DNA from 3 places in the Janthinobacterium sp. BJB401 genome. Region 3 is predicted to be linked to each of the others. Evidence: predicted binding sites of a transcription regulator. Region 3 holds the regulator's gene; each other region holds the start of a gene.
What was found. Region 3 encodes NrdR, which represses ribonucleotide reductase genes. Its sites were predicted from a motif close to CACNANATNTNGTG; they were not measured.

Region 1: a site for NrdR is predicted at 1,706-1,719, ahead of HWE17_RS00525 (ribonucleoside-diphosphate reductase subunit alpha). Genes of this name have one in related genera too.
Region 2: a site for NrdR is predicted at 1,256-1,269, ahead of HWE17_RS21890 (ribonucleoside triphosphate reductase). Genes of this name have one in related genera too.

What each region holds. Positions count from the first base shown of each region.
Region 1 is NZ_JABXFH010000001.1:122,435-125,711, reverse strand. Features, by position in the region: gene HWE17_RS00525 (ribonucleoside-diphosphate reductase subunit alpha) at 1-1,440, opposite strand, end outside; gene ampD (1,6-anhydro-N-acetylmuramyl-L-alanine amidase AmpD) at 1,833-2,444, opposite strand; gene HWE17_RS00515 (sigma 54-interacting transcriptional regulator) at 2,422-3,277, opposite strand, start outside.
Region 2 is NZ_JABXFH010000041.1:18,247-21,523, forward strand. Features, by position in the region: gene HWE17_RS21880 (peptidase U32 family protein) at 1-615, opposite strand, end outside; gene HWE17_RS21885 (hypothetical protein) at 781-1,197, shown strand; gene HWE17_RS21890 (ribonucleoside triphosphate reductase) at 1,316-3,064, shown strand; gene nrdD (anaerobic ribonucleoside-triphosphate reductase) at 3,061-3,258, shown strand; gene HWE17_RS21900 (anaerobic ribonucleoside-triphosphate reductase activating protein) at 3,251-3,277, shown strand, end outside.
Region 3 is NZ_JABXFH010000021.1:8,694-11,970, forward strand. Features, by position in the region: gene HWE17_RS15045 (PilW family protein) at 1-208, opposite strand, end outside; gene pilV (type IV pilus modification protein PilV) at 205-774, opposite strand; gene nrdR (transcriptional regulator NrdR) at 990-1,451, opposite strand; gene glyA (serine hydroxymethyltransferase) at 1,595-2,842, opposite strand; ZMP/ZTP riboswitch at 2,954-3,078, opposite strand.

The DNA.
Region 1 (3,277 bases), on a different contig from region 3:
CATGTCGTGCGTGCGGCGGCGGTCGTCGCCCGTGTTCTTGCGCAGGTCGAGGAATTCCTCGATGTCCATGTGCCAGGTTTCCAGGTAGGCGCAGACGGCGCCCTTGCGCTTGCCGCCCTGGTTGACTGCCACGGCCGTGTCGTTGACCACTTTCAGGAACGGCACCACGCCTTGCGACTTGCCGTTGGTGCCCTTGATGTGGGCGCCCAGGGCGCGCACTGGCGTCCAGTCGTTGCCCAGGCCGCCGGCGAACTTGGCCAGCAATGCGTTGTCCTTGATGGCGTCGTAGATGCCTTCCAGGTCATCCGAGACGGTGCTCAGGTAGCACGACGACAGCTGCGAGCGCAGGGTGCCCGAGTTGAACAGGGTCGGGGTCGAGCTCATGAAGTCGAACGAGGACAGCAGGCTGTAGAACTCGATGGCGCGCGCTTCGCGGTCCGCTTCGTTCAGCGCCAGGCCCATGGCCACGCGCATGTAGAACGCCTGCGGCATTTCGATGCGCACGTCCTGGATGTGCAGGAAGTAGCGGTCGTACAGGGTTTGCAGGCCGATGTAGCCGAACTGCAAGTCGCGGTCGGCCACGATGGCTTTGGCCAGGCGCTCCAGGTCGAAACTGGCGAGTACCGGGTTCAGCAGCTCGGCGGCGATACCCTTGGCGATGTATTGCGGGAAATACGTCAGGTATTCGGCGGCAGCGGCCGCTTGCGGCACTTCCTTACCGAACACTTCCTTGCGCACCGTGTGCAGCAGGATGCGGGCCGTGACCTGACTGTAGGCCGGGTCTTTTTCCATCAGCGCGCGCGCCGCCAGGATGGCCGATTTGTGCAGCTCTTCGACGGGCACGCCGTCGTACAGGTTTTTCACCGTTTCCGCCAGGATGGCGTCGGCATCGACGTGCTTTTCCAGGCCGGCGCAGGCGGCGTTGATCAGGTCGCGCACTTCCTGCATGTCCAGCAGGCGGCGCACGCCGTTGTCGGTGACGTTCAGCTGGGGCGCGGTCACTTGCGCGGAAGCGCCCAGCGCTTCCTTCTGCAGGCGGCGCTCTTCCATGTGCTTGGCGCGGTACAGCACGTAGGCACGCGCCACGTCGTGCTCGCCCGAACGCATCAGCGACAGTTCCACCTGGTCTTGCACGTCTTCGATATGGAAGGTGCCGCCGCCCGGATGGCGGCGCACCAGCGCGGCGACGACGCCGTCGGTCAGCTGTTCCACCAGTTCGCGGATGCGTGCCGAGGCTGCACCCTGGCCGCCGTTAACGGCCAAAAACGCCTTGGTCATGGCGATGGCGATCTTCGAAGGCTCAAATGCCACCACCGCGCCGTTGCGGCGGATGATGCGATAGTCGCCCAATGCCGCGCCCGTGCTCGCCACGCTGTTGGCCGCGCCTGGCGCTGGCGATACTGGCGTTGGATGGATGGAAATATCTTGTGGTGATTGCATTGAAGCTCCCGTTGTCAGCTAAAGTCAGCCTGCAGTTTTGCTGCCGCGTGTGTTGTTGAATAGAACGCCCGATGGTCAGGGTTTCCTCAGGTATTTGTTGCTAAATAGTAAATTAATAATGCATAAAACAGTGTCAGAATCCATCTCGCCACACCGCACTGCCCGGCTGGCGCGAAACACGATCAAGGGTGGTGAACCGCCAGTTCCAGTGCTTTATCAGCAATCCGGGTAGCTTTGACAATAATTCTGAAAACGTCTGTGATGGCACTACATATAGTCTTTACGTCCAACTTCTGCACTAATTGTAGTGCCCATCGAAGGGCGATGCAATAGTTTTCCGGCATCCGTCGGCGTAATTTTTTGTATTTTCATATACGATTTCGGTTGACTTTTCAGGGTATGGATGGAAAGCCCAATCCCCGCGAAGTAAGCGCTAACGCAGGCTGCCCGCGCAAGGTTTCCAGCCAGCACTCTTGGTAAAAAGACCAGTCGAAAAATGGCCCCGGATCCGTCTTCCTCCCCGGCGCGATATGCTCGTGGCCGCGCACCTGCGACAAGCCGTAGCGCGCCACCAGCGCCGCCGTCAGCGCCGCCAGCACATGGTATTGGCGCCGCTGGAAGGGTACATCGTCCGCGCCTTCCATTTCGATACCGATGGAATAGCCATTGCACTGCGGGCGTCCTTCGAAGGTGGAAGCGCCCGCATGCCAGGCACGTTGATCAGCAGAAACATATTGCAGCAGCGCACCATCGCGCCGCACAAAAAAGTGCGCCGACACCTGCAAGCCACGCAGGTCGGCGAAAGAAGGATCGGCATTATAATCTACCCGGCCCGTAAACAAGTCCGACACATGCGGCCCGCCGAAGTGGCCGCCCGGCAAGCTGATGTTATGGATCACCAGCAAGTCGACTTGCACCCCGTCCGGGCGCGCGTCGTGGTGCGGCGAGTCGTAGCGCAGCGCGCCATCGCACCAGCCGTCTTCATCTATCGTCCATGCGCGCATCAAGTAGGCTTTCCTGTATCGTCAATTTCTGCATGCGGTAACGCAACTGGCGCACGCTCAGGCCCAGCTGGCGCGCCGCCCGTGCGCGGTGGTAGCGCGCCTGCACCAGCGCCAGCATGATCATGTCGCGCTCGGCCTGGCGCAAATACACGTCCAGCGGCAGGACGGGGGCCACGCCATGCGCCGCCATGCCGGGCAGGCACAGTTGCCGTTCCGGCAAGGCCGGCAGTGCCGGCGCCGCCTGCAAGGGCATGCTGCCAGCAACGGACGGCAAGGCCAGTCCGTCAAGCGCGATCACGCCGCCGTCGGCAAAGGCCAGTGCCCGCTCCAGCACGTTTTCCAGTTCGCGCACATTGCCGGGAAACGCATACGCGGCCAAGGCCGCCAGCACCGGCGGCGCCAGGCTCACTGTCCGGCGTGGCGACAGGCGCGCGAGGATCACCTCACATAATACCTGCAGATCGCCGCGCCGCTCGCGCAGCGGCGGCAGCGCCAGCTCGATCACATGCAGACGGTAAAACAGGTCCTGGCGAAACGTGCCGGCGGCCACGCCGCGCGCCAGGCCATGCTGGCTGGCGCACAGAATGCGCACGTCGACGGCTTCGTCGCTGCTGCCGCCCAGCTTGCGCACACGGCGCTCCTGCAGCACGCGCAGCAGTTTTACCTGCATGGCCAGCGGCAGGTCGTCGACTTCGTCAAGCAGCAAGCTGCCGCCATGGGCCGCCTGGAACAAACCCTGGCGCTCGTGCAGCGCACCCGTATAGGCGCCCGGCCGGCAACCGAAGAATTCCGCTTCCATCAGCGCTTCGGGAATGGCGCCGCAATTGACGGCG
Region 2 (3,277 bases), on a different contig from region 3:
CACGCCGTGCGTGTTCGGCGCCTCGCCCGTCGCATACGACGACAGCGCGCAGCGCCCTTCGACCATCACGCACAGGCTGCCAAAACCGAAGACTTCGATCTCGACTTCCGTCTTGCTGATCAACTGTTCCACCTGCGCCATCGACAGCACGCGCGGCAGCACGGCGCGGGCGATGCCGAAGTGTTCATGGTAAAAATTGATGGCTTCGTAGTTGGTGGCCGAGCCTTGCACGGACAGGTGCAAACGCAGCTGCGGGTGGTGCTGGGCCGCATACGCCATCAGGCCCGGATCGGCCACGATCATGGCGTCGATGCCGGCCTGCGCGGCGCGGTCGATGGCGCTGCGCCACACGGCCCAGTTGTGCGGCTGCGGATAGGTGTTCAGCGCCAGCAGCACCTTGCGTCCATATTGATGGGCGTAGCGCACGCCCTCGGCGATGGCCTTCTCGTCGAAATTGAGGCCGGCGAAATTGCGCGCATTGGTGGCGTCGCGAAAACCCAGATAGACGGTATCGGCGCCATTGTCGATGGCCGCTTTCAGGGCAGGCAGGCTGCCGGCGGGGCAGACCAGTTCCAGCGGTCCGGCCACGCGGGTGGCGGTGGTTGAATCAAGCATCATGATATTCACAGTCCTGTATCGGCTCAGGGTGCAGACTATAGCCCCGCCCATGCCGCCCAGTCCTTGACGCAGGTGAAGGAATGCATGCATGGCTGGCGCGCGTTCAACTTGCTTGACCTGGCTGTAAAATGCCCCACTTTTCACCCTCGTCGATTGACCGCCATGACCCGCAAACCGCTGCTGATTTTCCTGCTCACCCTGTTCCTCACCGCGCTGCAAGTGCAGTGGGCCGGCCCGGCCGATGGCTATGACGCAAACACCATCTCCGTGCTGTCGCCCGAAGTGCTGGGCGCGTATCCGGGCGTGCTGCTGCTGTTCCTGCTGGCCGTGTTCGCGCGCCGCCAACTGCCGCTGCTGCGTCAGGCCGCCATCTGCACGGGCCTGCTGGCCGTCTACTGGCTGCTGGCGAATTACGTCACGTTCGACGCACGCGTGGCCAGCTGGAGCACCTACTCGCCGCTGGAAATCTGGGCACACGTGCTGCCCGCCTCCGTCGCCAGCATCGCCGCCTGCGGCGTCGCATTCTTTTGCGCGAGCTGGCTGATCCTGCGCGAAACGCGCTGGAACAAAACCGGCTGAGGTGGTTTTTTCACCTGCATCAAGGATTCGTCACGCAACTGCACGCACCCTTTGACGCCACTATATTTAGTTATTAATCTCCATAAAAACACCGCATGTTGTGTTTATTGGAGGTTTCATGACGACAAATGCAGTTTCCCCCACACGCGGCCAGGTCGATGTCGCCGCGTCCATCAATGAATACCTGGACCGGCGCGACTGGCGTGTCAACGCCAACGCCAACCAGGGCTACTCGCTGGGCGGCCTGATACTCAATGTGTCGGGCAAGGTCATCGCCAACTACTGGCTGGACCAGGTGTATCCGCCGGAAGTGGGCGCAGCGCACCGCGAAGCGGCGCTGCACATCCACGACCTCGACATGCTGGCCGGCTATTGCGCCGGCTGGTCGCTGCGCACCTTGCTGCACGAAGGCTTGAATGGCGTGCCGGGCAAGATCGAATCGGGCCCGCCGAAGCACATGTCGAGCGCCATCGGCCAGATCGTCAACTTCCTCGGCACCCTGCAAAACGAGTGGGCCGGCGCGCAGGCGTTCAGCTCCTTCGACACCTACATGGCGCCCTACATCCGCAAGGACAGCCTGCGCTACGAAGACGTGCGCCAATACATGCAGGAGCTGATCTTCAACCTCAACGTGCCATCACGCTGGGGCACGCAGACGCCGTTCACCAACCTCACGTTCGACTGGGTCTGCCCGGACGATTTGCGCGAACAGATTCCCGTCATCGCCGGCCAGGAGATGGACTTCAGCTATGGCGAGCTGCAGGCCGAGATGGACATGATCAACCGCGCCTACATCGAGATCATGATGGCGGGCGACGCCAAGGGCCGGGTCTTCACCTTCCCCATCCCCACCTACAACATCACCGAGGATTTCGACTGGCATAGCGAAAACGCGGAACGCCTGTTCGAGATGACGGCCCGCTACGGCCTGCCCTACTTCCAGAACTTCATCAATTCGGAACTCAAGCCGAACATGATCCGCTCCATGTGCTGCCGCTTGCAGCTGGACTTGCGCGAACTGCTCAAAAGGGGCAATGGCCTGTTCGGTTCCGCCGAGCAGACCGGCTCCCTGGGCGTGGTGACGATCAACTGCGCGCGCCTGGGCCACTTGTGGCGCGGCGACGAGCCTGCGTTGCTGGCCGACCTGGACCGCCTGCTGGAGCTGGGCAAGACCAGCCTGGAAATCAAGCGCCGCACCATCGAGGAACTGATGCAGCAAGGCCTGTTCCCGTACACGAAACGCTACCTGGGCACCTTGCGCAATCACTTTTCCACCCTGGGCGTAAACGGCATCAACGAGATGATCCGCAATTTCAGCGGCGATGCTTACGACATCACGTCCGCCGAGGGCCATGCGCTGGCGATACGCCTGCTCGACCACGTGCGCGCCCGCATGGTGCAATTCCAGGAAGAGACGGGCCATATGTACAACCTGGAAGCGACGCCGGCCGAAGGCACGACGTACCGCTTCGCCCGCGAAGACCGCAAGCGCTATCCCGCCATCCTGCAGGCGGGAACAAGCGACAACCCGTATTACACGAATTCATCGCAGCTGCCCGTCGGCCATACGGACGATCCGTTCGAGGCGCTGGAATTGCAGGACGCGCTGCAGCGCAAGTACACGGGCGGCACGGTGCTACACCTGTACATGACGGAAGCGCTGTCGGACGCCAACGCCTGCCGCGAGCTGGTCAAACGCGCGCTGAGCCGCTTTTCGCTGCCCTACATCACCGTCACGCCCACGTTTTCCATCTGCCCGCGCCACGGCTACCTGGCCGGCAAACATGAATTCTGTCCCACCTGCGACGCGGAACTGATCGCCCGCAAGCAGTCCGATCTCGCTCACCCACTCAAGGAAACGCCATGAACGCACGTCCCGACTTCACTCCCGCCATCACCCTGCTCGACACCGAACGCCAGCGCTGCGAAATCTGGACCCGCGTGATGGGCTACCACCGCCCCGTCGCCTCGTTCAACATCGGCAAGCAGGGCGAATTCCACGAGCGCCAGTATTTTACGGAAGCGAGCGCCAAGGTTGGCCAGCCCGCCTGCCATGGCTGAGTTGAAAGTGGGCGGCCTG
Region 3 (3,277 bases):
ACGCCGTCTGGCGCACGGCGCGGGCGATGGTGTCGAGCGCATAGCGGCCGTTGTCGTCGAGGCGCGCGCTGGCGGACTGGTCGCCATAACTGCCGCTGGCCGCCAGCAGCACGCTACTGGCGGCCAGCATCAGCAGCGCGCCCAGCGACAGGGACACCAGCAATTCGACCAGGCTCATGCCACGATGCCGGTGCAGGACAGTATTCATGCGCCGCCTCCGCCCAGCTGGAATGCCAGTCTGGGCAGCGACTCGCCTGCTGCATTCTCGGCGGGCGAGCCATCGGGCAGGCGGGCGCGCCAATCCAACTTGATGACGATGGGTGCGCCCTTGCCGCCGCTGCAGGCCCACTGCAAGCCTTGGGCGGCGGCATCCCACGCGGAAGTGTCACGGCAAATGCGCAGGCGCGCGCCGGGCAAGGCCGCATGCAGCCGCTGCTGCCATTCGGCGATGTCGAATTGCGCCAGTTCGGCCGCGCTGCAGACGGCAACGCCAAAGCAGTCGGGCGCACCGCCGCCCGCTTCCGCGCCGTCCGCCGCCGCGTAGGCCACGTTCAGGTAGGGGTTGCCCGTATCCGGGCCATGCATGAGCACGCTGTTTGCGCGCATGCGCTCGGCCATGCCGGCCGCCAGTTGCACCCCTGCCGACAACAGCGCCGACTCATGGCGCGCGCGCAGGGAGTTCAGTTGCAGGATGCTGGCACCGAGCAGGCCCAGCGCCAACAGCAGCAGCGACACCAGCACCTCGACGAGGCTGCTGCCACCCGCAGGAAACATAGTGCGACCGCCCTTGCCCATGCGCTACTCCCTTCCGCAGACAGAGTCGCAGGAACAGGCGGCCCAGCTACAAGATAGGCGTGCGCAAAAAGCCGGGTCTGCGCTAGCGCAAACAGCACGGCGATAAGGTGAGAAGAACAGCGTTGGTGTTGATCAGGCCGCTTGCCAGGCGAACCTGGGCGTGGTGAGCAAGAAGGCGAGCAAGAAGCCGAAGGTCAGGGCTTGCGCGCCTGCCCCACTTCGGCGATGGCATCCTGGAATTCGGCCAGGTCTTCGAAGTTCTTGTAGACGGAGGCGAAGCGGATGTAGGCGATCTTGTCCAGGCGCTTCAGTTCCTGCATGACGAGTTCGCCGATATAGCCGGAATCGACTTCGCGCAAGCCGCTGGTGAGCAGTTTTTCCTGGATGGACGCGATGGCCGTATCCACGGAGGCGGCCGCGACGGGACGCTTGCGCAAGGCCAGCATCAAACTGCCGCGCAACTTATCCGCAGCGAACTCCGTCCGGCTGCCATTCTTTTTGACGACGGCCGGCATGATAAGTTCAATGCGCTCGTAAGTCGTAAAACGCTTGTCGCATTTGCCGCAGCGGCGGCGGCGCCGAATGGCATCCCCTTCCTCCGATACGCGCGTATCGAGAACCTGGGTGTCGCCGTGCTGGCAAAATGGACATTTCATGGGCTGGCTACAACTTTATAGTAATAATTACGGGAAATCGCCGCTCTTGTACAAAGGGCGCCCGAATCACTCCGGGCGCCCTTGGGCACGAAGGAATGTGTCATACAGAATCTTACTCCGTATGACACATTCTGGACAAATAATTATGCAGCGTACACAGGGTGCGCGTCGGCCAGCACTTTCACGGCCGCTTTCACGCGCTCGATGGTGGCGGCGTCATGCGGATTGTCCAGCACGTCGGCGATCAGGTTGCCCACTTCTTCCGCTTGCGCTTCCTTGAAACCACGCGTCGTCATCGCCGGGCTGCCCAGGCGGATGCCCGAGGTGACGAAAGGTTTTTGCGGGTCGTTCGGGATGCCGTTCTTGTTGCAGGTGATGTGCGCGGAACCGAGGATGGCTTCGGCTTCCTTGCCCGTCAGGTTCTTGGCACGCAGGTCGACCAGCATGACGTGCGATTCGGTGCCGCCGGAAACAATGCGCAGGCCGCGCTTGATCAGGGTTTTCGCCAGCACGTCGGCGTTCTTGATCACTTGCTTCTGGTATTCGACGAATTCAGGGCTCAGCGCTTCCTTGAAGGCAACAGCCTTGCCGGCGATCACGTGCATCAGCGGGCCGCCCTGGATGCCAGGGAAGATGGCCGAGTTGATGGCTTTTTCGTGTTCGGCCTTCATCAGGATGATGCCGCCGCGCGGGCCGCGCAACGATTTGTGCGTGGTCGAGGTGACGAAGTCGGCGAACGGCACCGGGTTCGGGTACAGGCCAGCGGCGATCAGACCGGCGTAGTGGGCCATGTCGACCATGAAATAGGCGCCAACTTCCTTGGCGATCTTGCCGAAGCGTTCGAAGTCGATCTTTTTCGAGAACGCGGACGCGCCGGCGATGATCAGTTTTGGCTTGCGTTCGCGGGCCAGGCGTTCCATCGCCTCGTAGTCAATGTCTTCTTCCGCCGTCAAGCCGTAGGAGACGACGTCAAACCATTTGCCGGACATGTTCAGCGGCATGCCGTGGGTCAGGTGGCCGCCTTCGGCCAGCGACATACCCATGATCAGGTCGCCTGGTTTCAACATGGCGAAGAACACGCCCTGGTTCGCCTGCGAGCCGGAGTTCGGCTGCACATTCGCGCATTCGGCGCCGAACAGCTGTTTCACGCGGTCGATGGCCAGTTGCTCGGCCACGTCGACGTATTCGCAGCCACCGTAGTAGCGCTTGCCTGGGTAGCCTTCGGCGTATTTGTTCGTCAGCTGCGAGCCTTGCGCTTCCATTACGGCTGGCGACGTGTAGTTCTCCGACGCGATCAGTTCGATATGGTCGTGCTGGCGCGTATTCTCTTTTTGAATGACGGCGAACAATTCAGGATCGACGTTGGCGAGGTTGTGATCTTTTGCAAACATGTAAAAACTCCAAGTATGAGGGTGCTTGTACTGGCAGGTTGGATCGAATGAGGGGAGCCGGCGTTAAGTGAATAACAACATTGGACAGGCAGCCTCTTCGTGCTTTTCCATAGTGGCTACCCAGGCGAACGGCTGATGAAAAATCTCACGTTTCCCGGTGGATGCCCACCTTTCGCCGGTTTGCCGATCGCCATTCATGGAGATCGCCCGACTTTTCGCCAGTCACGTGAGACGTAATGGAAGCCAAATTGTAAGTTAAGTGCCCAAATTGAGCAAGGAATGCAACCGTGCGGCTATAATCGCCGCGCGCCACCTCAGCCAGGGTGTGGCCACAAGCTGCCCCGGGGCATGACTGCGGCTTTTAAGCTGGACTTAAACCTGGCCATGGCATGTAAGCGTATGTTACGAAGCTTGCCATTGCACACGCCGGATTTA